Regions from separate parts of the Rossellomorea sp. y25 genome, predicted to be linked through region 3. Evidence: riboswitches for the same ligand, from Rfam matches in the RefSeq annotation. Region 3 holds a riboswitch; each other region holds the start of a gene.
What was found. A riboswitch is a leader RNA that binds a small molecule or an ion and turns the genes downstream of it on or off. The one in region 3 is predicted to bind cobalamin.
Positions count from the first base shown of each region.

Region 1 (8,117 bases), 2.3 Mb from region 3:
AAGAGCTAAAGGGTCACCAATCAGAATTCACAATCGTTTCTGCTCCGAACTTCAAGGCGGATCCCGAAGTTGACGGAACTCATTCTGAAACATTTATCATTGTATCATTCGAAAGAAGAATTGTCCTGATTGGTGGTACTGAGTATGCAGGTGAAATGAAGAAATCGATTTTCTCTGTCATGAACTACGTGCTTCCTGAATCCGATATCCTTTCCATGCACTGCTCTTCAAACGTGGGACGCGAAGGCGATGTGGCATTGTTCTTCGGTTTATCCGGAACTGGAAAAACGACTTTATCCGCAGACCCTAACCGCCGTTTGATCGGCGATGATGAACACGGTTGGTCTCCAAACGGTGTTTTCAATATCGAAGGCGGCTGCTACGCTAAATGTATCGGTCTGACACGTGAGAAAGAGCCACAAATCTTCGATGCCATCCGTTTCGGTTCTGTCCTTGAAAATGTTGTCCTTGATGACAATTCCCGCATCCCGGATTATGAGGATAACACATTAACTGAAAACACTCGTGCTGCATACCCTCTTCAAGCGATGGAAAACATCGTTGAACCAAGTGTTGCAGGACATCCAAATACAATCGTATTCTTAACGGCAGATGCATTCGGGGTATTACCTCCAATCAGCAAACTGACGAAAGAACAAGCAATGTACCACTTCTTAAGTGGATATACATCGAAGCTTGCAGGTACGGAGCGTGGGATCACTTCACCACAAGCAACGTTCTCAACATGCTTTGGCTCACCATTCCTGCCACTTCCTGCAACTCGTTATGCCGAGATGCTTGGGAAGAAAATCGATGAGCACAATGCACAGGTATTCTTAGTGAACACCGGGTGGACTGGTGGAGAATACGGTGTTGGTAACCGCATGAAGTTATCTTACACTCGTGCTATGGTTCAAGCAGCTCTTGAAGGCGAACTGACTCACGTTGAAACAGAAACGGACGACATCTTCGGTCTGAACATCCCTGTTCACGTTCCTGGTGTTCCTGACGAAGTGCTGCAACCAAAAAGAACATGGTCCAATGAAGCAGCATATGAAGTGAAAGCAAAAGAACTAGCCCACAAATTCAACGAGAACTTCAAGAAATTCTCAAACGTACCATCTGAAATCGAACTTAAAGGCGGTCCATCCGTTAAATAGTCTACTATACAAAGGTCCGTCCCTCATTCTTGAGGGACGGACCTTTGTTATGGTTATAATCCTTTTTTACGGCCGGTGATTCTGTTAAATAAAAAGACTACAATGGCAATAACGAGTAAGATATGGATGATGGCTCCTCCGATTTTAAAGATCAATCCGAGCAACCAAAGGACTAAAAGAATTCCAATAATGGTCCAAAGCATGAGTTTCCCTCCTAATAACTGTGATTGATGCTAAGATTCCCTATTTCCATAAATTTAAAACCATACATGGTATTTCACATATAAAAATATACAACCATTAGTAACTTCTGTTAGTCACGCTGAATTTACTCAATAAAATTCTTGCTCTCATTAAATTTTCCTAAAAATAATACTTTACTAAATATTTCTAATTTTGTATGATAATGATTAAAATTCACGGAGGGGAATCAAGATGATCAGACAACTTACAGAACAGGATCATGATATTTGTCAGCAACTCATTCAGCAGCAGCCGGCTGAAAATTTGTTTATTATCGGGGACATTGAAGCCTTTGGGTATGAACAGGATTTTCAGAAAATTTGGGGCGACTTTGATGCGAAAGGGAATTTGAGGGGAATCCTCCTTAAGTACAGAGAAAACTTCATCCCTTTTTCCATGGGTGAATTTGATGCGGAAGGGTTTGCCAGAATCATCAATGGGACTGAAGACTACAGCATCGTTTCCGGATTAAAAAGGATCGTGACGCAGGTTGAACCCTTTTTATCCAGAGAAACTAAATCAATAAGACATATGTATTATGCGAAATGTGACAACACGGAATCAATGAACCGACATGCCCTGCCTCATGTTAAACAGGCTACCCTCAATGATCTACCTCAACTTGTGGACCTATTGAACAGCATCCCTGAATTTAGTGGTGGTGATTTTTCTGTAGAAAAAAGAAAACACAGCATGGAAGCCGGTGTTTCCAGAAGCTATTACGTAGAGGAAGACGGAAAGTTTGTTTCTTCCGCCTCTACAACCGCCGAAAACAGTATGTCAGCGATGATTGTGGCAGTTTGTACCCATCCGGAGTACAAGAAAAAAGGATACGCTACGGAATGCATGACGAAGCTCTGTCGTGACGTATTAGAAGAAGGAAAAGAATTGTGCTTATTCTATGATAATCCTGAAGCAGGGAAAATTTATAAGCGAATCGGATTCAAGGATATAGGATATTGGTCTATGTATAAATTTTAGTCATAAAAAAAGTTGACTCCCAACAAAGAGTCAACTTTTTTCATTATGCTGCTGCTTTCCGATTCCCGATTAACCTCGCCTGAACCAGTCGTTGTCTTACAGTGATTCCAATCCAACTGGCCAGGAATGCTTTGATAAGTCCAACTACGATAAATGGATATACACCTGCTGCCATTGCCTGATTCCAGCTAAGATCGGCTACAAATTTAAGTTGAATGGTACCCAGGATCAACGTAATGATCATTCCGACTGTATTGGCAATCATCGCCATCGGAATGGTGAATTTGGTTTTTTCAAGAATGAAGCCTGTAAAGAAAGCCGCTACGATAAAGCCGAAAATATAGCCTCCCGTAGGACCGACCAGTACCTGTGCCCCTCCACTGAAGCCCGCAAATACAGGAACACCCACTGCTCCCAGGGCTGCATAGCAAACCATGGCAAACGCTCCATATCGGCTTCCAAGAATCGTCGCGGTAATTCCTACTGCCAATGTTTGTCCGCTGATTGGTACGAGTGGCAGTGGAATCTCGATTTGAGCGAAAATCCCCGTAATCGCAGCAAAGATGGCACAGTGAATGATCATCCTTAGTTTTTCTCCGTTCACTTTCAAATCCCCCTTGTGTATGTAAACTATGTATAACATTAAGTTAACACAATTGAAAGGATTTTGGGAAGCTTATTTTTCTTCCCTCTCGTTTTTTAACTGGGAGCATAAACATTACATATCATTTCTTTAGCCTGCCATTCTAAAGCGGTTTTTAATGTAACCCTCCCTTTTGGGAACTCATCAATCCCCTTATCACTCACCAAATATAGGATAGTGCGATTTGGCTGATGTTCATTAAATACTTGAATGATTCTTCCTATGGCTATGTATGGCATTTTCTTTCTCTCCTTATGAGCAGGACGCACTTCCTTTCACCTGCGCCCTGCGTTTTGTAAAGGTGGATCACACGAGCGTACAGCTACACTCGATCATATTTCTCTTCGTTCTCCGTCTATTATCTTTCATTTTTAAGAAGCACTTCTTCACGCACTTGTTCCGCAGCTTCCACCATGGTTTTAAGAGCTAAGACCGTCTCATCGATCCCACGTGTTTTCAAACCACAATCCGGGTTGACCCAGAATAAATGGGGATCCAGCACTTCCAGAGCCCGATGTATATTGCGGATTAATTCTTCACGTTTCGGCACCCGTGGACTATGAATGTCATATACCCCGAGACCAATCCCTTTGTCATACGTATAATCTTCAAAAACATGGATCAACTCCCCATGACTTCTTGATGTTTCAATCGAGATGACATCAGCATCCAGATCACTGATGGCATCTATAATATCTTCAAAATCCGAATAGCACATATGTGTGTGGACCTGGGTTTGCTTCTGTACAGATGAAGTGGCCAATCTGAAGGCATAAACGGCAGCCTTTAGATATTCCTCCCAATTTTCACTCTTTAAAGGCAGACCTTCCCTAAGTGCCGGCTCATCGACTTGTATCATGCGAATCCCATGGGCTTCTAATTCCTCTATCTCTTTTTGGAGAGAAAGTGCGATTTGATTCGATACTTCATATCGTGATATATCATTCCGAATAAATGACCAATTTAGAATCGTGATCGGGCCCGTTAACATCCCTTTAACCGGTTTATCGGTTAATGATTGGGCATATACGGTTTCTTTAACCGTCATCGGTTCTTTAAAATTCACATCACCGTAAATGAGTGGTGGCTTCACACATCTGGAACCGTATGATTGTACCCATCCAAACTTCGTAAATTGAAAACCATCTAATTTCTCACCAAAGAATTCAACCATATCAGTCCGCTCGAATTCCCCATGTACAAACACATCAAGACCTATTTGTTCCTGAATTTCAATCCAGCGTTTTATTTCCGCATGAATATATTGTTGATACTCCCCATCAGAAAGTTCTCCCTTCCTCCATTTCAACCTTTGCCTTCTTACTTCCTGGGTTTGAGGAAAACTTCCTATTGTAGTGGTAGGTAGAAAAGGTAATGAAAAGTACTTCGCCTGTTCCAGTTTACGAATATGGAAAGGATCCTTTCTCCCTACATTATCGGGTTGCAATTCCTCAACCTCTTCCTGCACCTCCCTATTATTGCGCAGGGGTGATTCGTTTAAATTCTTAATCGCCGTTACACTTTGAGCAATCTCATCTTCTATTGTCTCGACTCCCTCACGAATCCCCTTCGTTAAAATTGTGATTTCATGTAATTTCTCATCAGCAAATGATAGAGCGTCAATGAGAGGTGTATCAATTGCTTCTTCATTCTGCAAGGTTACAGGTACATGAAGTAAACTGCATGATGGTTGTATGATCAAGCGATCACTCGGAACATACCCTGCAATGAACGATAGAAGCGAATGGGTATCAGCAAGATTACTTCTCCAAATATTCCTGCCATCAAGAATGCCGGCAGCCAGGAATTTATCTTTAGGAAAACCAAATCTTTTCAGCGCCGCCAAATTCTTACCACGATCATGCATAAAATCTATCCCTATGCCGTCCACTGGGAGTGCTAACACCCGCTGGTACCTTTCCAAACTATCATAATAGGTTTGGAGGATGATCTTTAACCCGGGGCAGGATTCTTTAAGTGTTTGATAGACTTCTTTAAATTGATCCATCTCTTCATCCCCGATGGATGTGCACAAGATCGGTTCATCCATTTGTACCCACTCTACACCCTCTTCCTGTAAATCACGCAATACTTCAGCATAAAGAGGGACAAATTGATCAACGATGGTTTTATAGTCCCCGTTATCATACCCTTTGGACAATTTCACAAATGTGAACGGACCTAAGATAACCGGTTTTCCTTCTATACCCAGTTTTTCTTTTGCCTCCCTAAAAAAATGGAGGGGACGATTTTCCACCAACCGGGGAACGATCCCATCAAGTTCAGGGACGAGATAGTGATAGTTGGTGTTAAACCATTTTGTCATTTCCAGTGCCACCGCGTCCTTTGATCCTCTGGCCATTTCAAAATACGTTTCAAGAGAGACCTTACCCCCACCATAATGAAACCTCTTAGGAACCAAGCCGAACATGACGGCTGTATCAAGCACATGATCATATGAGCTGAAATCTCCAACCGGAATCAAATCAATTCCCTGATCCAGTTGCTTCTTCAAATGGTTGACTCGTATTTCCTCCATTTGTTCTAAGAAGGAATCCTTTTCAATCTTCCCTGCCCAAAATTGTTCCAGCGTCTTTTTCCATTCACGCTTTTCACCGATTCTTGGATATCCTAAATTTGAACTGATCACCTTACTCATTCAATCCTCACTCCTTATACTTGATATGGTTGTCATCAACAAAAAAATCTCCCTTTCAAATGAAAGAGAGATTCATACGCATCACTAACTTGAGTTGAGACAATCTTGTATTCTCAACACGTATTCCTCACCCCTCTCTATATCCACGTAGAGCATAAGCGCATACAACAGGCAGGTCTCCTGACTTAGGTTCACAGCTTCTTATCCCTTCCCATTTCAACAGAAATAGTGGTTGAATGATAAGTCGCTCCCCATTACAGTGGCGGGACCGTGCCGGATTTTCACCGGTCTTCCCTTTTAGCTGAGCATGACTCAGCACCTATTGCATTTGTCTATTTAATTTTTCTTTCATAAAAACGAAAAGCCCTCTCTTGCGAAAGAGAGGGCTTCATGTTTATGAGAATCCTCTCTTATTTTCCAAAGCAAAGTGCTTTGCAGGAATTAGCACCTTTTCAACACATCGGTTGAATGGTTGCCGGGTTTCACAGGGCCAGTCCCTCCACCACTCTCAATAAGAGTTACAAATATATTCATTTACTATTCCGAAATTTGTAATAATCGTAGCACGGTACATATAAGCTGTCAAAAGAAATTTAATTAATACCTTACACGTTTCTAATAATAGGTACTTTCTACATAATGACATTTGATACAAGATCTTGTTACATCCGTTTCATAAAAGACATGTCTGCAGTTTTCCTGAATGCTCTTCACTTCTTTTTCGAGTTGGATGACTCTCTGATTGAGCTTTACGATCTCATTCTTCAATTTCAGTACATGACAAGAAGGTTTATCGATAGATGTTTGATCCATTTTCCACAAACTCCTTCGATTTTTCTTTCAATCCTTTTTCTATTTCCTTATGAGCATCATTCATGCTAGTCTCCTTCATTCCCCTTATGTCATGTGATATTCTCATTGAACAAAATTTCGGGCCACACATTGAACAAAAATGGGCCGTTTTTGCCCCTTCTGCAGGAAGTGTTTCATCATGATACTCCCTTGCACGCTCCGGGTCCAGGGATAAATTAAATTGGTCATTCCATCTAAATTCAAATCGAGCCTTAGAAACGGCATTATCTCTGACTTGTGCCCCTGGATGGCCTTTCGCCAAATCCGCTGCATGTGCTGCGATTTTATAAGCAATGACACCTTCTCTCACATCATCTTTATTCGGTAATCCCAGATGCTCTTTCGGTGTTACATAGCACAGCATGGCTGTCCCAAACCAACCGATCATGGCAGCCCCTATGGCGGAAGTAATGTGATCATACCCCGGTGCAATATCTGTCGTTAATGGCCCCAAGGTATAAAAAGGAGCTTCATGACAGATTTCCATTTGCTTATCCACATTCTCTTTAATCATATGCATCGGTACATGACCAGGGCCTTCAATCATGACTTGTACATCATGCTTCCAAGCAATTTTGGTTAGCTCGCCTAATGTTTCAAGCTCGGCAAACTGTGCTTCATCATTCGCATCAGCAATTGATCCGGGTCTTAAACCATCTCCTAAGGAAACGGAGATATCATAGGCTTTTAAAATCTTACATATATCTTCAAAATGGGAATAAAGAAAGTTCTCTTTATGATGGGCAAGACACCATTGTGCCATGATTGAACCTCCACGGGAAACAATGCCTGTTGTACGATCAGCCGTCAGATGAATATACCTCAATAAAACACCTGCATGAATGGTGAAATAGTCAACACCCTGCTCCGCCTGTTCGATCAATGTATCCCTGTACACACCCCATGTAAGATTCTCAGCAATTCCGTTTACTTTTTCTAGTGCTTGATAGATCGGTACCGTACCAACAGGGACAGGGGAGTTTCGAATGATCCACTCCCTTGTTGTATGAATGTTTTTACCTGTTGATAAGTCCATTATGGTATCGGCACCCCAACGAGTTGCCCACGTCATTTTCTCCACTTCTTCTTCAACGGAAGATGATACAGAAGAGTTTCCGATATTCGCGTTTATTTTCACATGAAAGTGACGACCGATGATCATCGGTTCACATTCAGGATGATTGATATTGGCAGGAATGATGGCCCTGCCCTTTGCTACTTCTTCTCTTACAAATGAAGGATCAACATTTTCCCGGATAGCGATGAACTCCATTTCCGGTGTAATGATTCCTTTTTTTGCATAGTGCATTTGAGTCACATTACGACCCATTTTTGCCCGTATTGGGGTACGTTTGATAGTAGTGAACGCCTCTACGTGTGCATAAGGATCGTCTCCTTTATAGCCGTTATCTTCCGGTTCGATTTCACGTCCCGGGTAAGCGGCGACATCCTGACGTTCCAGGATCCACTCTGTGCGAACGGAAGGTAACCCTTTATGAATATCGACTTGGTAACGCTCATCTGTATAAGGTCCGCTTGTATCGTATACACGAACCGGTTCATTCTCTTCAACGCCCAA
Region 1 covers NZ_CP145886.1:3,654,986-3,663,102, forward strand. Annotated here, with positions in the region: gene pckA (phosphoenolpyruvate carboxykinase (ATP)) at 1-1,160, shown strand, start outside; gene AAEM60_RS18395 (lmo0937 family membrane protein) at 1,214-1,363, opposite strand; gene AAEM60_RS18400 (GNAT family N-acetyltransferase) at 1,596-2,384, shown strand; gene AAEM60_RS18405 (biotin transporter BioY) at 2,428-2,967, opposite strand; gene metE (5-methyltetrahydropteroyltriglutamate--homocysteine S-methyltransferase) at 3,386-5,686, opposite strand; cobalamin riboswitch at 5,839-6,024, opposite strand; SAM riboswitch class I at 6,094-6,204, opposite strand; gene AAEM60_RS18415 (hypothetical protein) at 6,302-6,499, opposite strand; gene thiC (phosphomethylpyrimidine synthase ThiC) at 6,477-8,117, opposite strand, start outside.
Region 1: it holds a riboswitch for cobalamin, as region 3 does, so the genes downstream of both, metE (5-methyltetrahydropteroyltriglutamate--homocysteine S-methyltransferase) here and AAEM60_RS06330 (acyl-CoA thioesterase) in region 3, are expected to answer to the same signal.

Region 2 (7,348 bases), 2.3 Mb from region 3:
AGATTTTCCGCCTGATGTGAGAATTCGATCAACGTTCAATCCTGAATGGAATATTCCTTTGCATAAGGCTACTGGATCATCAGACAGGTCGATAGCGCGGTGAAAAGTAATCGATTGACCCTTCGCACTTTGTACGATCTCCATTAAAGCGTGGGAATCAAGCTTACCTTCATGTGATAATGCGCCAAAGACGATGCCACGGCTTCCCATTTCAACCATTGTTCTAACTTGTTCCACCATGGTATGCAATTCATCAGACTGATACGAGAAAGATTTACTATGTAATCGGATCATAATCTGAACAGGAATTGAAACGGTCCTTAATACTTTTTCTATCACATGAAAATCAGGAGTTAATCCTCCCTCATGTATGGCAGACACCAATTCAAGTCGATCTGCTCCGGATGCTTCTGCAACTTTGGCATCTTCCTCATTCAAGACTATGACTTCCAGTTTGCTCATGTTGAATTCTCCTAACGTGATGATGTTACGTTAACTTTATCACAATGTTGAAGATTGTTGAACTTGTGATGAAAAGGATTTCCCCGCAAAAATATGAAATATGTTGTTATTTAAAAAGACAATACTCATACGTTTGCATTACAAATCCTATAAAAAGTAACAATCTATCAGAAAAAGACAATGATTCCTCTTGCAAATCATTGTCTTCCCCATCTCCCATTCAATCTTATTCAGAAAATAAATCCGGATACACCGTTTTTGCTGTTAGCTCAACGGCTTCTCCAATACGTGGTCCTGGTCTTGACATAATGTCTGAATCCAAGAAATAGACTTGGCCATTTTGCACTGCATTTACATCTTTCCAGCTTTCCCGGGACTTGATTTCGGCTGTCGGCTCTTCGACATAACCCACTGTCGTTAAAATCATATTAGGGTTCCGTTTAATGATTTCTTCTTCGCCTACTTTCACCCAGCCTTTTTGATCTACAAAAATATTCTCGACCCCTGCCGTTTCAAGTATTTCCTGCTGAAACGTTTCTGCTCCTGCTGTATAAATATCAGGGGAGGGACTGATTTCAAAATATACTTGTTCTTTTTCCTTTAGCGTGCTTACTTTTTCTTTCACATCTGAAATCTGTTGCTTGATGCCGTCTACCAATTCGTTCCCCTTGTTCTCTACTCCCATTACCGTTGCAATTTGTTCTATATCCCCATAAACATCTTCAAAGGTTTGGGCAGATTGAATGACGAATACGTTTAATCCCGCTTCCTCAAGCTGCTTCACTCCTGCATCATCTCCAGTGGTATAAGCAATGACAACTTCCGGCTTTAGTGCAATGACCTCTTCCGCATTGACTGTCATGGAATCCGACACTCTTTTAATCTCTTTCGCTTCCTCTGGATAGTTGTCGTATTCAGTTGCCCCGATTACCTTATCTCCTGCTCCTATGGCAAAGAGAATCTCTGTGTTACTCGGCTGTAAGGAAATAACGGTTTCCGGCACTTTCTCAAAGCTAATCTCTTCTCCCCTGTCATCGATGACAGAATAAGACTCATTATCAGACTTGACTTCCTTTGTGGATGTTACTTCTTCCCCATTGCTGCACCCTACGAAAACAACCAGGATGAATGATAATAGTAAACTATTTAACCATGACTTTTTCATATTTCATCTTCCCCGCTTCTCTATATTTTGTCTTTATACGATTTACTCACAAAAGGAATTTCTTCAATCCCTTCACATTTATTCACATACACGGCCATCACAAACAGGACATTTGCCAGTAAATGAGCGTATTTAAATAGAATATTTTCCACTTTCATCTCAGTACTGACTTTATGTAAGGCACGGACGGACTTTTTTGCTTCACTGCGACAGGTATGAAGCGTACATGCGGCTGTACAGCCTTGAGGAAGGACAAAGGTTTGGATACGCTCCTCGACTTCCGACACATAACGATCGTACATTTGGCTCAATTTATTCAAGTCGTCTTCCTTGATGGCTGTCATTCCCCGGACCGAACCATTGAGGTGGTACGCCATCTCAGCTAAATATAGTAAATCGTCCTGAACTTTCGGTAAGTGCTCCGTCATTGATGACGCGAGTCCAATTTTAGTCGACAGTGAATCGGTCCGGATCTCAAAATCCACGGTTGAAACAGACTCACGCATATAGGGATAACATAAATAGCGGAAATCCTTTGCCATATGTAAGTTCCTCCTTTCTGAATGATGTTTGTGAAGCACCTATCGTATCTTCCGGGAGGTTTAAATAAACACAAAAAAACCACCCAAGAATATTGGCCGGCAGTTGTCATCCATATGAAAAAAGAGATGCTAAAAAGCCGCACCATACCCTTAACTTCCGAAGAGCATAATACGATGGAAAAAAGGCAGGTATCCTGGCTCGTGCGTCAGCCTACTCTAAGAACCTTCCCATCTGAATGATCAAATAGTGGTTTTCTTCTTATTTCGTCAGCACTTACAGTTGCGGAAACAGCTTCGGATTCACACCGAATTCCCTTTATGCTAAAGATCAGCACCTAATTTCTGCGTGGGTTTATTCACTTAAGGAACATTATACCACTTTATCCATATGAAAGATGATGAAGTTTTGCATAAAAAAACAAACATGTTGACGTACAAGCTTGAATATCTTGTGAGTATGTGAAGAAATGATAAGGAGGAAAAACATGAAGCGATTGATTGTTTTGCTATTATGCGTATTTTTGTTAAGTGCATGCGGAGACAAAAAACCTGCATCCCATGAATTATGTGGATACGGGGATATGATGGTGGTGAACAAGAAGGAATATGTGAAGGTCCCTGTGGAGAAGAAGTTGGTTCTGGATGAAAAGCTTGGATCTATTAAAGAAAAGATTGATAGTCAATATCACCCCGAGAATGATTTCTCGGCAAATATACTAAAAAAAGGGACACCCATCTATAGCGTGAAAGATCACAGCAATTATCTAATCGCCCAGACAGAGGATAATCGTTATATTTTATATGAGGAAATCAACTAAAAAGGAGGGCTGTAAGCAGATGTTTACAGCCCTCCTTTATTTAGTTCGTGGAATTCAAGGAAATCAACCGATACAGGATCGTCGTTTTCTCATCCATCCACTCCATCTTTTCGATACTGCCGTAACCACTCGGGTCACTGTGTTTCGTTTTTCTTACCTCTATCGGAATATGCATAGGGTAAAGGCGATATCCGTCCTTTTGCAGTACGAACAGATTCTCTTCTTTCCTCACTTCTTTTCCTTTTGTCACGATCATCGTGTTTAACTCTAAGCCCATGCCCATTTCGCTTGACCTCAATCCTTTTTGTATTTAATCATACACCACTGTCTTTTGATTTTTCATCCAGGTGCATAGCATGGAGACGATTTGTTGGTTCTTTCGTGGAGGGAAGTAATGCGTAAACTCTTTAAAGTATTGGGATGACACAGATTTATTCAGCTCATTCAGTCGTTTTTCTAATCTATATGCATGCTCAACTGAAACGTTCTGATCCTTTTCACCATGAATGATCAAAACGGGAGCTTCCAGGTTTTCTAACTCATATAGGGGCGTACGCCATTCATATCTTTCCGGAAATTTATTGGGACTTCCCCCTATGACTCTTTTCATCATTCTCCTGAGATCCTTCCGTTCGTCATATGTTAAGAACATATCCGAAACGCCTCCCCATGTAACAACAGAGGTAACGTCCCTGCGCTCCACGCCTGTCAGTAACGCCATTACTCCTCCACGGGAAAAGCCAAACACATGAATCCGGTTATGGACCACCCTGTGATAGTGTTTGAGCAATTCAACACCGGAAATGGCGTCTTCACGATCATCTCCAGCAAAATCTTCTTTTCCCTCTCCGCCAAGGTTTCCTCTGTAATAAGGAGCAAAAACAATGAATCCGTGAGAAGCAAATTGAGCGATTCTCGCCGGCCGGACCATTCCGACGCCTTTGATCCCCCCTCTCAGATAGAGGAACCCATCATACTTTCCACCTCCGACAGGTTCAGCCAATAAGCCTCTCACCCGGAGACCTCCGGATAGATAGGTAATTTCATATAGTTCCACATGTGGATTAGGTGAAGGAAACAATGTTTTCTTCACAATCGTTCCGTTTTTCATATTCTCTTCCTTTCAAAACGTGCATTGGGTATTCACACATTTTTTATACTCTACATAGACTATTTTAGCAAATCTCATCATCAACAGGAGATGCCGAGACGCAGCCTTCATGACCATCCTACCCTTCTTATATATAAGGATAAACAAGGCAAAGAGAGATGCACTCATCCCATTCTATCGTTACACCGGTTTCACAAAGCTTAAAGGAGGAATATTGAATGAAAAAATGGCTTAGAAGTAGCTTTGCCATGTTGCTCATCGTCATGTTAACAACCTGTTTGACAGCATGTGGAGAAAAAGAAGAAGTCGTACAAAAGGTTCGTGTAGCAGAGGTTACCCGCTCGATTTTCTATGCCCCTGAATATGTAGCCATCGAAAAAGGATTCTTCAAAGAGGAAGGGCTGGACATTGAATTGACCACTACGTGGGGTGGAGATAAAACGATGACCACCTTGCTATCGGGCGGTGCCGATATCGCTCTGGTCGGTTCAGAAACCTCCATCTACGTCCATGCACAAGGTTCGGATGATCCGGTCATTAATTTTGCTCAATTAACCCAAACCGACGGAACGTTTCTCGTCTCCCGTGAAAAAGTGGAAAACTTTGATTGGGATCAATTAAAAGATTCTACCTTCCTTGGCCAGCGTAAGGGCGGAATGCCGCAAATGGTAGGGGAATTTGTGCTGAAGCAGAACGGCATCGATCCTCAGAACGATTTAAACCTGATCCAAAACATTGATTTCGCTAATATTGCGAGCGCCTTTGCTTCGGGGACAGGGGACTACGTTCAGCTATTCGAACCAACGGCGTCCATTTTTGAACAGGAAGGAAAAGGGCATATCGTGGCTTCCTTTGGAACCGAATCAGGGCATGTTCCCTATACAACGTTCATGGCCAAAGACAGCTATATGAAAGACAACAAAGAAACGGTGGAAAAATTCACGAAAGCTCTATACAAAGCTCAAGCATGGGTGGAGGAAAACAGTGCAGCAGACATTGCTAAGGTGATTGAGCCCTATTTTGAAGACACAGAGCTTGCACTGATTGAAACAGTTGTCGATCGCTATAAATCACAAGGGTCCTTTGCGACCGATCCAATCCTTGACGAAGAAGAGTGGAACAATCTCCAAAACATCATGGATGAAGCAGGAGAGCTTCCGCAGTCCGTTGATCATGAAACGTTAGTGAATACTTCGATCGCTGAAAAAGCAGCAAAGTAGCAACAATCCTGGGGCTGACTTCACATGTCAGCCCTTCATTTACTTATAGAAAAAAGAAAATGGAGGCTGAAATACAGTGAACTTTCTATCGTTAGAATCGATCCATCATACCTACTTTTCACCCAAAACGGCCACCCATGCCCTCTCAGACATTACGCTTTCTGTAAAAGAAGGTGAGTTTGTCTCGTTTATCGGTCCGAGTGGATGCGGCAAAACCACTTTACTCTCCATTATTGCAGGACTCATCCAACCGACCGAAGGAACGATTTCATTATACAACCAACCTATCCGAAAAATGAAAAAGAAACTCGGCTACATGCTCCAACAGGATTATCTGTTTCCATGGAAAACCATCGAAGAAAATATATTTTTAGGTCTGACCATTATGGGGACCCTGACAGAAGAAAAGAGGAAGGAAGCACGTGATTTATTGACTGAGATGGGGTTAGAGGGTGTAGAAACGTCGTATCCGAGGGAACTGTCTGGAGGAATGCGACAAAGGGTAGCGCTGATTCGCACATTGATCACAGAACCTCAATTGCTCCTTTTGGATGAGCCTTTCTCTGCCCTCGATTATCAAACCAAATTGAAGCTTGAGGACCTGGTGTTTTCCACATTAAAGTCTTTTGGAAAAACAGCCATTCTTGTCACTCATGATATCGGGGAAGCCATCTCCATGAGTGACCGCATCATTCTATTCGGAGCAAAGCCAGGACGGATTCACACCACATTCGAGGTCCCGTCATCGTTAACAGGGTTAATGCCCTTTGAAGTCAGAAATCACGAAGAATTCCCGGGATTTTTCCAAACCATCTGGAAGGAGCTTGAAAAACTTGAATCACGAATCGATTAAACAAAAACACTTGGAATACATTCAATCATTGAAGAAAGAACAGCGATGGGTTTGGTTTTATCAAGCTCTTATTTTCCTTGTGTTCTTCTCTCTTTGGGAGCTCGCGAGCCGGAACAGCTGGGTAGATCCCCTCATTTTCAGCTCACCCTCGAAAATTTGGAAGCTGTTTCTCATAAAACTCGGAGACGGAAGCCTATTAGCCAACCTGTCTGTCACACTCGGTGAAACCATCATCGGATTCATTCTCGGCACCTTACTTGGAACCCTTTTAGCTGCTTTATTATGGTGGTCACCATTTCTTTCTAAAGTATTGGACCCTTATCTTGTCATCCTTAATGCCATGCCAAAAGTAGCCCTCGGTCCGATTTTAATTGTAGGGTTGGGACCCGGCTTCACATCCATCATCGCCATGGGTACCGTCATTTCCGTCATTATCACCACGATTGTTGTGTATACTTCCTTCAGGGAAGTAGATCCAAATTATTTAAAGGTCATGCAGACTTTCGGAGCAAGAAGAGGGCAAATGTTTAAAGAGGTCATTCTCCCTGCCTCATTCCCGACCATCATTTCGACACTGAAAGTAAACGTGGGCTTATCATGGGTCGGGGTCATCGTAGGAGAATTCCTTGTGTCCGCCAAGGGGCTTGGATATATGATCATCTATGGTTTCCAAGTCTTTAACTTTACCCTTGTCCTTCTATCCCTGCTTGTCATTGCCATATTCGCTACCATTATGTATAAGCTGGTTGAACAGCTCGAAAAGAAGTTGATCAAATCATAAGGTCGAGGTCCCTTATTCTCTTGAGAGCCAAGTCCACCACTTGATCTTTCATGATAAAACTAAAGGAAGGATCGTCATGGATATTGGAGAAATCACCGTTCCAAAGGACGGCTCCTTCTGTTTCCAGATAATCACCTTTGTTTATGAGCTCCTCAGCTTGAGCAAAGAAAATGGTTTTGATAAATGGTGAGTGATCATATACCTTATATTCCCCTATAAATAAAGGCCGGTTGATCACTCCCCCTGTCTCTTCATACGTTTCACGGATCGCAGCTTCTTCAAGGGTTTCTCCTTTTTCCCGCTTTCCCCCTGGAAACTCCAGACCTCTTTTTTTATGCCGTGTTAACAACCATTTCTCTTTGAAACGGCATAGAACTAACACATGGTATGATTCTT
Region 2 covers NZ_CP145886.1:3,663,798-3,671,145, forward strand. Annotated here, with positions in the region: gene AAEM60_RS18425 (copper homeostasis protein CutC) at 1-462, opposite strand, end outside; gene AAEM60_RS18430 (ABC transporter substrate-binding protein) at 689-1,627, opposite strand; gene AAEM60_RS18435 (hypothetical protein) at 1,648-2,169, opposite strand; cobalamin riboswitch at 2,336-2,523, opposite strand; gene AAEM60_RS18440 (hypothetical protein) at 2,655-2,987, shown strand; gene AAEM60_RS18445 (DUF2584 domain-containing protein) at 3,028-3,270, opposite strand; gene AAEM60_RS18450 (prolyl oligopeptidase family serine peptidase) at 3,298-4,098, opposite strand; gene AAEM60_RS18455 (ABC transporter substrate-binding protein) at 4,317-5,318, shown strand; gene AAEM60_RS18460 (ABC transporter ATP-binding protein) at 5,395-6,171, shown strand; gene AAEM60_RS18465 (ABC transporter permease) at 6,152-6,952, shown strand; gene ytkD (RNA deprotection pyrophosphohydrolase) at 6,942-7,348, opposite strand, start outside.
Region 2: it holds a riboswitch for cobalamin, as region 3 does, so the genes downstream of both, AAEM60_RS18435 (hypothetical protein) here and AAEM60_RS06330 (acyl-CoA thioesterase) in region 3, are expected to answer to the same signal.

Region 3 (15,186 bases):
CGTTGAAAGACATAACGGGACAGGAAATATCGGCTTGGGCATTGTAAAAGGATTCGGATTGAAAGAGGGAGCCATCGCTACCACCATTGCCCATGATTCACACAATATTGTCGCGACAGGTACAAATGATCGTGATATCCTGCAAGCCATCGAGGCGCTTAACGAAATGCATGGCGGCCTGGTGATGGTGAGAGACGGAAATGTCATCGCTTCTCTTCCTTTACCGATAGCAGGGTTGATGTCCGATCAGGGATTTGAAGAAGTGGTATCAGGGCTCGACCTGTTGAAGAGCGCCTTTATTGAATTAGGTTTCTCCCGGGACTTCAATCCGTTTCTTACCTTATCATTTCTAACGTTACCTGTGATTCCTCAGTTGAAGCTGACGGACTTGGGGCTATTTGATGTTGAGGGCTCCAAGCATATTAAGGTTGGGGTTTAGGGTATGAATGGGTGTTTGACTGTTGAAATTTGCTCTTTTTTTGACAGTTGAATTTTGAGGTGTATTCACCGGTTGAATATCCGGGAGAATTTGACTGTTGAATATTTGCATTTTTTAACATTTGAATTGTCCTCACTCTTAAAATAGATCTGCTGTACCAGGTACAATTTATCCGATTTGTACCTGGTACAGTGGTCATAACAACAGGTGCCAGGTACAGAATCAACATCCCGTGCCTGGCACTCTTTTTATCCCACTCAAAAAAAGAGATGCCCCCATATACCCGAGACATCTCCCTCTCATTATTTACTTTGGCTGTCTTCCCTTTACCTCTGTTTCTTCCTTTTCGTTCGTCACAGCGACTTCCTTGTCAGCTGTTTCAGAGATCGCTGGCTGATAAGGTCTTTCATGGGATCTATTTGCATATGACTTCAGTAATTCACCTACATCGATGCCAGTCATTTCGCGTAACGGTTCCTGCATATCAAGCATCGTTCTGGTGATGCTTTTCCCAAAGGAAGGAACTCCCTGGCCATTACCGGAATCAATGATTTTAACAGAGTCAATATTGTTAAGAGGCTGAGCAATTTTCTCTGCGAAAACAGGCAGCATTTCGATTAGTTTCTCGGTAATGATGACATCACCATGTTTCTCCATTGCTTCTGCCAGCAGTTTACGGGATTCGGCTTCCGCTTTACCTCGCTCTCTGATAACATCGGCTTCAGCAGAACCTTCTTCTCTGCGTATCTTGGCTTTCGCTTCCCCGTCAATTTCAGCCTTGCGAGCTTCCGCTTCCGCTTTACGAGTGGTTTCGTAGTATTCGGCGTCGGCTTTCGTTTTACGAACTTTTGATTCTTCTGCTTCAAGTTTAACGGCACGTTCACGTTCAAGGAATTGAAGGGTTAACTCTTCCTCTTTCACTTCCTTTGTAAGTTTGGCTTTTTCCAACTCATAGGACTGTTCGGATTTCGCTCTTGCCCGCTCTGTTTCTTCTTTGAAGGCTGCGTCTTTGATGTCCTTCTCTTTTTTCGATTGGGCAATGGTAATTTGACGCTTGTATTCTTCCTCTTTCGCTTCCTGATCGGTTTGGGCACGGTGAATACGGGTTTCACGCTCGGTGTTTGCTTCTGCAATTTCAGCTTGCTTGCGAACCTCGGCGATACGTGGACGACCAAGATTTTTTAAGTATCCATTTTCTTCGTCAGCATCTCTTATGTCCGTTAGCCCGAGTGACGTAATTTTGAAGCCCATAAGATCCAGCTGCTTCTGGGCAATTTCAGATACGTCAGCGTTAAACTTTTCACGGTTGCTGTTGATATCTTCAACCGTCATTTTAGAAAGAATCGCACGAAGATTACTTCCCAGTACCTCAATGATTTCATCTTCAATCTCTTTTTGGTCCTTACCTAGGAACTGCTCGGCATAGTTCGCAATTCCGTTTAATGTGTCTGCCACCTTCACCATGGCCACTGCGTCTGCAACGATTGGTACTCCGCCATTTGTGTAAACTCTCGGTGTCGATAATTTTAATTGGAAGGATGTAAGATTAACAGGTGTAGATGTTTGGAAACGTCTTAATCTGTACCCTCCACCCCTGATGATTTTCATGGAACGCCCTTCCTGGTCGGTGAAAATATTCGTTTCCTTTTCAGGATCCCCCAGTTTCGGTCCGGTAATGATCAGTGCCTGGTTGGATCTCGCTGTACGATAGCGGAACCTCATCCAGAAATAATACGCGATTCCTGCAATAGCTGCAATAACCAGAACAGGAATCAAGAACATGAAAAATCCGATAATACTTAATGATCCTAGCATTCTGACAACCCCTCTCAAACTTTTCTATAAATCAGTCGAGCAACTGATTCACTATTTTATAAAACTTCTAACTACAATATTATCTACGGAAGGGTTGTAGAAAAGTTTCAATATTTAGGTAAATTTTCTAATTTTAATACAATAATTCCTACCAAATAAAGACCTTACTTCTCATTCCTGTGATAAAATAAAAGCGTTCACAATTTAAACATTGCTCATTGGTGAAGATGATCAGGTCATCTTCTTAAAAGGGAAGTTGGTGAAAGTCCAACGCGGTCCCGCCACTGTAAAGCTGAGATTTCGTATGGATCCACTGTTTCGAATCGAAATGGGAAGGAATATGAAATTGTTGACGCTGAGCCAGGAGACCTGCCAATTGAGAAGAACACAGAGTTCCTACGGGAGATAGGAGGGTGTTGCGCTATATGAGCCAAATGAGGAATCACAGGATTCTGGACGTCCGCTTGAAGTAGCCGCATCTTCTTTTCAAAGGGAGATGCTTTTTTTTATTTCAGAAATTAAACTGGGAGATGAGAAAATGGAACAAGCTTATTCGGTAGAACGTTCACGAACCATACAAACAAAATTGGTACTGCCACCGGACACCAATCATATGCAAACGATTTTTGGAGGGAAAGTCCTTTCCTATATTGATGAAATTGCGGCACTATCAGCAATGAAGCACTCCAGCTCAGTCGTCGTCACGGCATCGATTGACTCCGTCGACTTTTTGTCGTCTGCAACGGTCGGTGATGCGTTAAGTCTGGAAGCCTACGTTACGTCTACAGGTCGAACATCCATGGAAGTATATGTAAAGGTCTACTCTACGAATCTTGTAACGAGTGTCAAAACCCTGACGACTGAATCATTCCTGACGATGGTCGCCGTTGATGAAAATGGTAAGCCCAAGCCGGTACCAAAAGTCATTCCAAAGACGGAAGAAGAATCGAGGCTTTTCAATACGGCTCCTTTGCGAAAAGAGCATAGAAAAAATCGTGCGCTTATTTTGTGAAAAGTCCCTGATTGCTAACTCTCCTAATAAACAAGAACACTCAGAGCTTCTCTAGGCTTTGAGTGTTTATAAGGGCTAGTCTATTGATCCTAATTGGAATGAAAACGGGGTTGGTTTTAGAGCGGGAAGTCATCCAGGATTCCTTCTTCTGGTGAAAGAAGTACAGGATCAACTCTAGGAAGAAAAGAGAAAAACAGTATAGAGATGCGATTTGGATGTTATTGCCTTCAGACCTCCGTCTTGTTCTAAACCTATAGAATACCGAGAAAATATTTCCTATAATGGATAATAAAATAGTTCATTTGGGGTGTAGTATGATCGAAGGTAAATTAATTAAATTTCATCGTGAAGATTCGGGTTTGACTCAAGAGCAGCTTGCACAGGGGATCTGCTCTACCACACATCTAAGTAAAATCGAAAGAGGGATCACAGAGTATTCCAGTGAAATTACTGATTTACTGGCAAGGAAGCTTGGAATCAATATGGAAGTCGAACGTTCTCGGTATCATTCGTTACAGGCTAAATTATCTGAATGGAATGATGCAATTATTATGATTCGAACCAATGACATCCATCAACTTAAAGGTGAAATCGAAAAGGAACCTTTAAGGTTTCTATCTGACTTCATCATTCAATACAACCTTTTCCTGGCAAGATATTATTTATTTTTGAACAAGCATGGAAAAGCCAAGGAAATCCTGGGCATGTTCGAAAACAAAAACTATCCTCTATCCCCTTTCGAACAAAATTTATTACTTCATGTCAAAGGGATCTACTATCATTCAACAAGACAATTTAACACTTGCATAAATGTATTGAAACAGATTGACGATGAATATCCGAACTCCGAATATTATTTTCATTTGGCATTAGCCTATCATTCCATTCATTCAAACACCTTTGCCTATTATTATGGGCAAAGAGCCTTGCATTTTTTCCAAAAAACATTGAATATCCTTAGGGTCATCGATTCTGAAACGTTAATTTTAATTCAATTGAATGCCAAAGAACCCTTTGATATGGAAGAAACCAAACAACAGTATGATAAGCTCCTCAGAGTCTGTGAATCCGTTAATTCCAAGGAAAGGGCACATAAAATCCATAACAATCTGGGATTCGAATATTTTAGGAGAAAACGATATTCTGAATCAAAAGATTCCTATGAAAAAGCATTAAAACTTATTAATGAAGACACGCCAGCGTCACATTATTTAGTCACACTCAGCGGATATATACTAGCTTGTCTGAAAGGGAATCTGCTTTCTTCCGAAGAACTCAATCAATTAGCGACAAAAGGACTAAAAAGGGCTACTCAGCATCAGGACCCCACCTACGTTTTCTTTGAAATATACTTACTTACCATAAAAGGAAATGAACAAGAACTATATGAGTATATTGAATATACAGCTCTCCCCCATTTCAACAAAACGGGGAGCAAGTTGATGTATCAGCATTATGAAAGACAACTATTTTTATATTATGTAAAAACCGGGCAAACAGAGAAAGGATTCAAACTTGCATCCAATAAAATGTCCAATGAAATAAGCTATTATGAATTAGAATAATGACACTTTTAATGATAAAAGGAGGTTTTCTTTTATCATTTTTTTATTCGGCTGATTTCTCGTTGATTGTTAGCCACTATATTTGTTTTGTTTTCTGAACAACCCCAACTCACCGCCATTATTTCGCAACTTTCCTCCTACCCCCTCCTAAAAAATCAGAAGATAAATGATTGTTAAACTCCAATCAGTAGTTAAATAGTCCCTAAACAAACCCCCATACAAACATGACAGATTTAAATTTACACTATTAAATGTAATAATTTTTAGAATTATCGAACTAACAACTAAAGAAAAGAGGTAGAGATGATGAATGGATCTTCCATCGCAAAGAAATCAGCTGTGATTGCATTATCCACTGGATTACTTTTATCCCCTGTATCGGGCTACTCCTCTCCAACAGCTACAGCTGCGGATTGGAAAGCAGAAACGATTTTATCTTCTTTGACAGAAGAGCAAAGACAAGCATTGCATCAACTGAAATTAAATAACGCAGAAGGTCTCCAAGGATTTCAACCGAATGAATTGGCATCCGGTGAAGAAATCTCCGTTATCGTCGAATTCCAATCCAAACCTGGGCATGTAGCCGTACTAGAAGCTGCAGTAAAAGGAAAAACAGTAAAGAAAGAAGACGCCAAAGCCCAAGTGGAGAAAGAACATAAGATGTTCAAAGAAGATGTTGCAAAACATCTATCTACTAGTCTTGTAAAAGGAAAAAAGATAGAGCCGAAAATCACCCAAACCTATAAAGAAGCATATAACGGTGTGGCGATGACCCTTCCGGCCAATCAAGTAGAACGCCTGCTAAACTCCAAAGCCGTCAAGGCTGTATTTAAAAACCAGACCTATACTGTCGATCCGGTTCAACAAGATCTTCCTAATGATGTAGACCGTGAAATCACAACATCTGTTGAAAGCATTCCTTATTTAAAAGTGGATGAATTACATAAGGAAGGAATCACAGGAGACGGAATCAAAGTCGGCGTGATCGACACAGGTGTTGACTACAACCACCCTGATTTAAAGGATGCCTACAAAGGCGGATATGATTTTGTTGACGACGATGCGGATCCAATGGAAGCAACGTATGAAGATTGGAAGAGTACGAGTGAACCAGAGTTCAGTTATACGGGAAATCCCTATTATACCTCTCATGGTACTCATGTATCCGGAACCATTGTAGGACAAAACGAGAATGATAGTGAAGTATCTGTAGAGGGAGTTGCTCCAGATGCTGACTTATATGTGTATCGTGTCCTTGGTCCTTACGGAAGTGGTTACACCGAAGACGTCCTTGCAGGAATTGAGAAATCGGTTCAAGATGGTATGGATGTCATCAACCTCTCATTGGGAGCAAGTGTCAATGACCCTTATTACCCTACAAGTACCGCCCTTAACTATGCTGTGTTAAATGGTGTGACGGCCGTTGTTTCAGCCGGGAATTCAGGACCAAATGACTTTACCCTTGGCTCTCCTGGAACAGCAGCTTTAGCTTTGACTGTCGGGGCGAGTGATGTCCCTGTTTCCCAAACCACTTTTACCGGTCAAACGACAGCTGGCTGGTCGACCGGTATTGTGAGTATGGCTAGGGGATTCGCTCACACATTCGATAGTCTGGAAGATCAATCACTAGAATTAGTAGATGTTGGCCTAGGGTATGAAGCAGACTATGCGAATAAAAATGTAGATGGTAAGATCGCTTTTGTTCAGCGAGGAAATTTTGCTCTGAATGACAAGGTGAAATTTGCCAAAGAACATGGAGCTAAAGCCGTGATCATGTACAACAATGCAGAAGGTCATGTAGGATATAACCTCGGAGAATCAGCCCATTATGTCCCGGCCTTCTCGATGACAAAGGCTGCCGGGGAAGAATTAAAAGCAGCAATCGAAAGTGGCACATCAAGCTTCACGTTTACGAATTTAGAAGAAAGCTTTACAGAGGGTGACCAGTTAGCCGATTTCAGTTCAAGGGGTCCAGTCAACAAAAGCTTGGATATGAAACCTGAAGTGGTCGCTCCCGGGGTCAGCGTTCTATCGACTTTCCCTTCTTTTATGATCGATCCTGAGAACACGGATGACTATCAGTATGCTTACTCAAGACTTTCAGGAACCTCGATGGCTTCTCCATTCACAGCGGGGCTGGCAGCTTTACTTTTGGGAGAGAATCCGGATCTCGAGCCAGCTGATATTAAAACGATACTTATGAACTCATCTGATCCTTTGAAGGGAGATTACAGCGTATTTGAGGTTGGTGCAGGAAGAGTGGATCCGTATCAAGCCCTCCATAGCCAAACAACGATTCAAATAAACGATGAAACGTTGCTTCCTAATGGCGAAGAACTGATTGCAATCGATCATCCAACTGGGGGATTGAGCTTTGGAAATCAGGTAGTGGCCGAAGGAGATCACCTCCGCGTACAAAAAAGCTTTGAAATCACAAATAAAAGCGATCAAAAGAAAACCTTTGACATTACGTTTGAAGAAAATGTACAGGAAGGCACCCTTAGTCTCAAGGAAAATGGAGTTGAAGTGACTTCAGACAAGTCTATTAAAGTGAATGGTGGCAACAAAAAGACTTCAAATTTCTTCCTGACAATGCCTAAAACAGCTGCGAAAGGGATTTACGAGGGATACCTGGTCGTTACGAACCGTAATGATCAAACAGAAAGCTACCGCGTGCCATTTAGCGTAAAGAGATCGGAGGAAGGCTTTAATACACTTGAATTGTTATCCCCCACCTTTGCACCTTCTCACTATACTCACGGATATGATCCATTCCGCTATCCATGGGCACTGGTTGAATTCAACCTGAGTTCACCGATGGAAAGCATGGATATCATCCTTCAGGACGGGGAAACAGGTGAAGATTTAGGATTAATCGGTACACTCGATCTGCAGGGTGCCCTGCTGGATAACAACTACTTACTAAGAGCATTCCAGGGTGGCTATTTCGCATTTACCGGTGATAAGAAAAATCCCGTTTCAGAAGAAATGACCATCGCAAAACCTGGGCACTATAAGATCAAGTATGCGATGACAGATCCTAAAGGCAAAGTAAAAACAAAATCAGAGCATTTCTATATCGACATTGAAGGTCCTACATTCAAGAGTTCCCTGGATGGTGAGTCACCGTTCCTTGAATATAAGCGGGGTCAGGAAACGTACCCTTTTGAGATTGAAATTACAGATCCACTTATTGAAAAAATGCAAGCAGCAGGAATCGACACAGATCAATCCAAAAACTTTATGATTTATTATTGGAATTCACCTTTCCCTTCGTCACCTCTTTACATGGATGAAAACGGTAAGTTTGTCGAAGAAATTGCGATGAATGAGAATGTGAAAGCCCTTAACTTTAGAATGAAGGGCTATGATATGGCTGGGAATAATAGTACGATGAAAAACTATTTCTTTATTAAAGAAGGTACTCCGAACGCGTATCTGAAAACCGATGTCGATACCGTTACAACAGGTGAAACCGTAAAGGCAACCCTATTACTGGATAATGTTCAAGATGCAAAGGAAGCCACCTGGACATTTGAAGATCACTACGGAAAAAAACCAGAAGTGATTGATGCCAAGCTATCCGGGGAGTTTCTAGAAAAAGCTTCCCTGACACTTGAAGGAAATCAAATTAAAGTCACCTTCAATGAACCTGTTGAATCATTCGATCATAGTGCGATCGTTGAGGTGCACGTAAAACTTCAAGATGAAATCTTCACGAAAGAGGATGGGTTGGACCCGACGGTAACCGTTACAGATTCCAACAATGAAACAATGAATTTATTACATGCTGGTGCAGGATTCACTGTAAATCCTGACTTTAACTCAATAAGGGGATATATAAGTCCTGAAGGATTTGATAGTGGAAGTGGCTACAATGCCAAGAAGGATTGGTCAAAAGCAGATGCAACTGTAGAATTCAAAAATTCAACAGGAGACGTCTTTACACCATCATCCATCACAGATAATGGTGAGTACTCCATTGAGAAACTCCCATTAAGCAAAGACCCTTATGATATAACCGTAACACTTCCAGGCCACTTCTTAACTAAGAAGAATAATGAGCAAATCGGTTATGAGTACAACGGAATGCTTTACGGAAAATATCATAGAGTGAACAATATGAAACTTGTCGGAGGAGATGTCAACCAGGATCATGTCATCGACATTCATGATGCCATTGCCATTCAGGATGCCTGGAATACTAATAATCGTGCTGCCGACATCAATTTCGATGAAGTGGTGGATGCGAACGATATGAATTTTGTTCAAAAGAACTATCTATTACAGAATGAGCATGTTAAGAATGCCCCTGCTCCAGTTGAATCAGCCGACGGAAAAACGTTGGATTCGATTTTAGAGGAATTAGGACTGAACTAAACATCATGCCAGAATTTAAAGGAATGGGCCCTCGTTACATCAGGGTTCATTCCTTTCTGCTTTGATCCATAATACAAACCACCCTTCTTACATACAAATGAAGAGATAGCCTAAAAAATTCATCTTGAAGGATGGTGCTTCATGTATAGCTATTATCAGCCTTATGATCGTAACCAGGGCATGAATGTAAATACTTCCTATACCACTTTGATTGATCCATTCGTCGTCAGCAGACTGCAGTCCGTCATGGGGAAAATGCTCATTGTGGAGACTACGAAAGACACGATTCGAGGCGAATTGATTGAGGTTCAACCAGATCATATCGCACTTAAAGCTGGTGACTCTGTATTTTTCGTGAGAATTCAACAAATCGTCTCCATTATGCCTGTTTAAATAGTCAATTTGCAATTAGGCAACATCACGAATCTTGGGTTCAACTTCCCCTTCCCTCCGACATATACTACCCTGAGAGGAGGCATGACAGAATGGATCGTTTTATTCTTTTGTTAGTAGCGGGTATCTTATCCGGATTTGCATTGTTGAAAGCTCCTTTAGCAGGGACGTTTTTAGCAAGCATAGCCCCGGTAACAAACGTCATTGGCATATTAGCAATTCTCATATTCTCTCTTTTCCTTATATATAAAGGCGTTATGGAAATACTCGGCAAGTAAAAATATGGACTCAGATATTTTTCTGAGTCTTTTTTTATGCTTATTATTCAAACCAGATGTTCAGCAGTTTTTTATATTCCTCATGATCAATTTCCTCTTTCGTCATCTCTCCATCCTTCCACTGTGTAAAGGACGTATCGGTTAATGTTACATTCCCGTTATCAGTCCTTTTTGTCAACAATGGATGCTTGTTGAAAGGGGAAGCTGAATGTTTGGCAATAATCGTTTGAATGTCATTCAATTGAGTGACATCCTTTATGTGATCACGCGAATCGAAAGCATATCCGGTTCTCCATTCCGAATGCTTATGCTTTAATTTCATTTCAAAAATATAATCTCCATGGGGACTGTCGGCCTTTTTAACTCTAAACTGACCATTTGAAGAAACGACCTCTTCTCCCGATAATGGCACTGTTTTCAACGGGAGATTTCCTCCAAATCCCGTATCAATCACATATGATGAATCGTTGTGTGTGACTAAAATCACCACATGGGTCCTTCCTAACGTCTGGTACTGCTCTTTATCATGATCGTAAACGACTCCCCGAACGAGAGATGCATCAAATTGATTTTCGACCAAAAATAAATAAAACAATGAATTCAATTCATAACATAGACCACCTTCGTTCTTCACGAGCACTTTATTCATTAGATTTTCTTTGGTAAGATCAGTGAACGTATTTCCAATAACACATAGATTTTCAAATGGGATGCTTTTAGCTGTTTCTTCTAAAATGGTATCTAATTGTTGAAAGGTTATTTTCCCTGTGGGTGGATAATGTATTCTTTTGCGAAATAATGTATTTAGATCGGTAATGGTGAGCCCTCCATTTCTTAAGCGTCATTCTACATTATGTTGTATCTGTTTATTATTTACTTTTACAATGTCGAATTTCAAGAAAAACACCTTATATGCCAAACGCCCTATCACAACTGAATTCGCAACTTTCCAGACTGGGCACGCGATACACATGTCAGAATCGACCGGTGTCCATTCCGTTCTTCCTCACTCAAAAAAGAATCACCATGATCGACTTTTCCCTCTATCACGTTTAATTCACATGTTCCGCATCGCCCAGCCCGGCAGGAATAGGGAGCTTTGATCCCTAACTCGAGCAGTGCCTCTAACAAAGTCTCTTCTTCCGACACAGAAATGGTTTGACCACTCGTTAACTCCACTTCAAATCTTCGACGTGTTAGTGTCTGTGGAGGAGTGAATCTCTCGCAATGAATACTCCGCGGAGGATATCCGATTTCGAGGGCACTTCTAGTAAATTCTTCGATGAATGAAGGTGGACCACAGAAGTAAACGTGGGTTCCTATTCTGTGCTTCCAAAGTGTTGTATCTGTCAACCTCTTTTCTTTTGAAAAATAAAAGTGAGCCTGCTCAGGAAAGGTTTCCGTTAGAAAGGAGTAGAAAGGGCAAGCCTCTTTCGATTTCACTGCATAATGGAGTTCGAAGGTCCGTCCCTCCTCCTTAAGCTCTGCCATCATGGACATGTAAGGGGTGATACCGATTCCCGCGGCATAGAATACATGGTGTTTTGCTTTAAAACTCAGTGGGAAATGATTTTGTGGAAATCCCACTCGTAAGGTATCCCCCACTTTCATCCGTTCATGCCAATACATAGATCCCCCCTGGGACGTTTCTTTTAGACGGATGGCGATTTGATAGGCGGCTGTTTGACCAGGTGGGTTCGTTAAGGAATACGACCTGGCAATGGTTTGTCCATCCAGCTCAACATATGTAGTGATATGGGATCCCCCGCTAAAATAAGGAAGGGATTCGTTATGTTCATGAACAAGAGTAAACCTCTTGATATGAGGGGTTTCCTGATGAATGGACCTGACTTTTACGGGGATGGTTTTGAGTAGATTCACCTTTGACCACTCCCCATTTCTAAGGTAGCGTAACCGAGGAATGACCCTCGTAATGGAGAGTAGTGATCGGAAATGGACAACTTTAAGTGACAATGGGAACAGATCGTCTCGAGTTTACCCAAACCCTCAATCTTTGTTTTCTGATGACATTTGCAACAGAAAACTTCGATCATTCTGATACCGTGACCAATTAACTGCACTTCCTCTTCAGAAAAACCACATTCCACAGCCAGGTGCTTGAGACCTTCCAGCTTACCCCACTCCATTGCTATATATAGAAAACTGCCCATCCTCTGATTTCGCAACCACCGTGAGATATTGGTTTCTTCCTTTTCACCAAGATACACCACTTCAAAGGAGACATTCTCCTTCATTACTTTTTTTATGATAGGAGTCAGTCGTTTCATCCCTTTATGATCACCGCAAAATAAATACTTTCGTTTACTTGGTACGAACGCTGGCTGTGTCTCGGTCTTCACTTTATCACCCGCTTTTCATTCAAGTATTCAATAACCTCTTCTTTAAAAAGGGAAATCCCTTTGTAATCTGAGATAGGTGGTGGAAGCTCCTGCAGGATCCGGTGAAATTCCTCGGTCCACTCCGGATTTCGAGTGAACTTATCCAGTGAGAGGAGGTGGGTATGAATCGTGAACAGTAAACCGTTTGACCCAGGCAAACGGAACAGTTTCTGCACTTCTACCCGCAAATGAACGAATGCCCCGACATTTTCTCCAGTAACTACCCTTCTATCCTTCCCCCACTGATCAAAGGTCTCAAGAGAAGTATCCAGCCGATCCCCCGCCATTAACGACCAATTCCGCCTGACCCAAGGATCACCTGCTTCCATATGCATTAAAAACCTCAGAATTCGTTGATCCAATCCTACTTCTTTAAAACCGGGTATCGGCTTATGGATCTCTTTAAAACTCATTCCTGAATTAAAAGCCAGGGACCAATTAGCAGGAAAACAAAGCTGTCCCGCATCCAAATATAAATCCCCATCCCGCTGCATCATGAAAATCAGGTCCTCTTGTACATGTCGACCGATAAAATCGAGTGGTTCCAATGATAAAGTGGATTCATCCCCAAGTTTAAAGGTTTTTTGTTCATTTAGAATGTGGTTGTGGAACGTCCATTTTCCATCATTTTTTTCAAGGGAAAACTGCTGAGGATAACACGTAGTAAGATGTTGAATGACCAGCTCTGCTATTTCCCATTGAGCTTTCAAGGTATGCGGCCGGGACTGAAAGCACCGTTCGGGATGATGCGTAAGCAGTTTCCGTTTAAGCTTGATTTCTTCTTCATAAGAAGAGGTAATCTCAACACTCCTCTGCTCCTCCAAAGGAACCGAATTATTCGAATACCGATACACATCCCCCTTAAAGGGATAAGGAAACGAATCCACTTTCACCATACAACCACCCTTTTATCTGAAAATTCTTACTTTTATTTTATCGTATAGAGGGACGGACCTCAAGAGGTCCGTCCCTCACCCGTATTTCTCATTGTACCGGCTGAGTGTAATCAGGGGCCATATCCACCGGTAGCTATGGTAGTGTATATAGAAGTGTCCTGGAAGACCGACTCCCGTTGGATACGTTTTGGAAGAGTCATCTGATGCTCCTTTTATTAATTCGAGAAGAGCCATGATGCCCAAGTCGATCGCCGGGGTTGGTTTGTCTTCGATACAGATGAGAGATTCCAGTGCCCATGCTGTTTGTGAAGGGGTAGAAAAGGAAAGAGGTACGTATGTCTTCTCCTGATCACTGTAACAGGATTCTCCCCAGCCCCCGTCTTTGTGTTGAATGCTTTCCAGCCAAGCTTTTGCTCTTTGGATATGTTTATCAGAAGACGGCACACCCGTTGCTTTCATACCCGTGATGGCCGCCCATGTTCCATAGATATAGCAGACACCCCAGCGCCCGTACCAGGACCCATCGTCCTTTTGCATCAGCTTCAGCCATTGTATCCCTCTTTTCACCTGAGGATGGTCCTTTGTCAACCCTGCCCGGCTGCCCAGGAATTCCAGGGCTCTTCCTGTTAGATCAGGGGTTGATGGATCGATTGCCGCTGCCTCTGCCCCGTCCATAGGAAATGAAGTAAGGATTCCTTTCGTCTTGTTTTTTTCAAAAGCCGGCCAGCCTCCATCACGGTTCTGCATACCAAGTGTCCATTCAAGCCCCCGGTCCCACGATTGCCGCACAAGTGGTTTTTCAGCAGCCCAATAGGTAATGGCCCTGAGTGCCGCCGTCGTGTCATCCACATCAGGGTGAATGCTGTTGCTCTTTGAAAAGCCCCAGCCCCCAGGCTTCACAACGCTCTCCATCGCCCAATCCCCATAGCGGAAATGTTGTTTCTTGAGAAGGTACTCCACCGCTTTGTCTATGGAGCGGTCCCGTGCATCCACCCCCGCCTCCTGAAGGGCATAGCCGATCAAGGCTGTGTCCCACACGGTTGAGGGTGAATTTTGAATATGAATGCCTTTCTTCGTTTCGCAGGCCATCTCTTTTAATCCACTCATTGCCTTTACGATTATAGGGTCACTCTTTTTGTATCCCAAAGCAAGCAGTGCATAAATCATATAAAACGTTGTGCTGAAATAACTAAGATACGTCCCATCGGATTCAATTCTTTGCAGCATATACTGCTGGGCAAATTGTGTGGCCTGTTGATGCAAATGAGATGGAATACTTATTAAGGACTGTAAGCCCTCGTTGATTTTCGAAAATAATTTCAGCTCCCTTTCACTGTATCTTACTTCATGTGGTGATCGGGACAGATGCTGCATTTGTGGAATGCTGTTTGATTTTAATGAGAATCCCTGATCCTTCAGCAACAGCAGCGGTGCCAAATGAGCTCGTGCATAGCTGCTGAAATCCCAGAAATTCAAGGGGAATTGCTTCGGAATCATTAAAAACCCGATGGGAATCGGAAGCAAATGCCTCCAATCATATTGTCCATGAATGGCAAGCATAAATTTCGTAATCGAGTGCGCCCCGTGAATACCACCCTTTTTCTCTATGAAACGCTGGGCTTTCTCCAGTCTCTTGTCATCCTTCTCCACCAACCCACTAAATAAGAGAGCAAAGTATGCCTCAATCGTTGAAGACAGATTTCCTTCCTTCTCATCCTCAAAAAGCTTCCATGTCCCTTCCCTTGTTTGCACTTTCCAAAGGCGGTTCACCAACCGTCCCACTAGCTCTTCATCATCCATCTCAAGGGAACGCAGGAGAATGATCATATACGCATCGGTCATCAAGCTATTTTCAAAGCAGAAGGACCAGCTTCCGTCTGCATTTTGTTTATGCTGAAGATCACTCACCATTTTATGAATCGTACTCTCAATCTTCTTTTTCATACATTTATCCTCCCGATATCTTCTCTGATGTAATGTATATGTGAAGAATGCGGGTACTAGTAGTG
Region 3 covers NZ_CP145886.1:1,279,650-1,294,835, reverse strand. Annotated here, with positions in the region: gene ade (adenine deaminase) at 1-439, shown strand, start outside; gene AAEM60_RS06335 (flotillin family protein) at 746-2,254, opposite strand; cobalamin riboswitch at 2,457-2,646, shown strand; gene AAEM60_RS06330 (acyl-CoA thioesterase) at 2,793-3,266, shown strand; gene AAEM60_RS06325 (helix-turn-helix domain-containing protein) at 3,581-4,831, shown strand; gene AAEM60_RS06320 (S8 family serine peptidase) at 5,135-9,211, shown strand; gene AAEM60_RS06315 (YuzF family protein) at 9,353-9,604, shown strand; gene AAEM60_RS06310 (hypothetical protein) at 9,697-9,882, shown strand; gene AAEM60_RS06305 (arylamine N-acetyltransferase) at 9,926-10,699, opposite strand; gene AAEM60_RS06300 (PDR/VanB family oxidoreductase) at 10,810-11,763, opposite strand; gene AAEM60_RS06295 (dimethylamine monooxygenase subunit DmmA family protein) at 11,760-12,242, opposite strand; gene AAEM60_RS06290 (DUF3445 domain-containing protein) at 12,239-13,177, opposite strand; gene shc (squalene--hopene cyclase) at 13,253-15,121, opposite strand.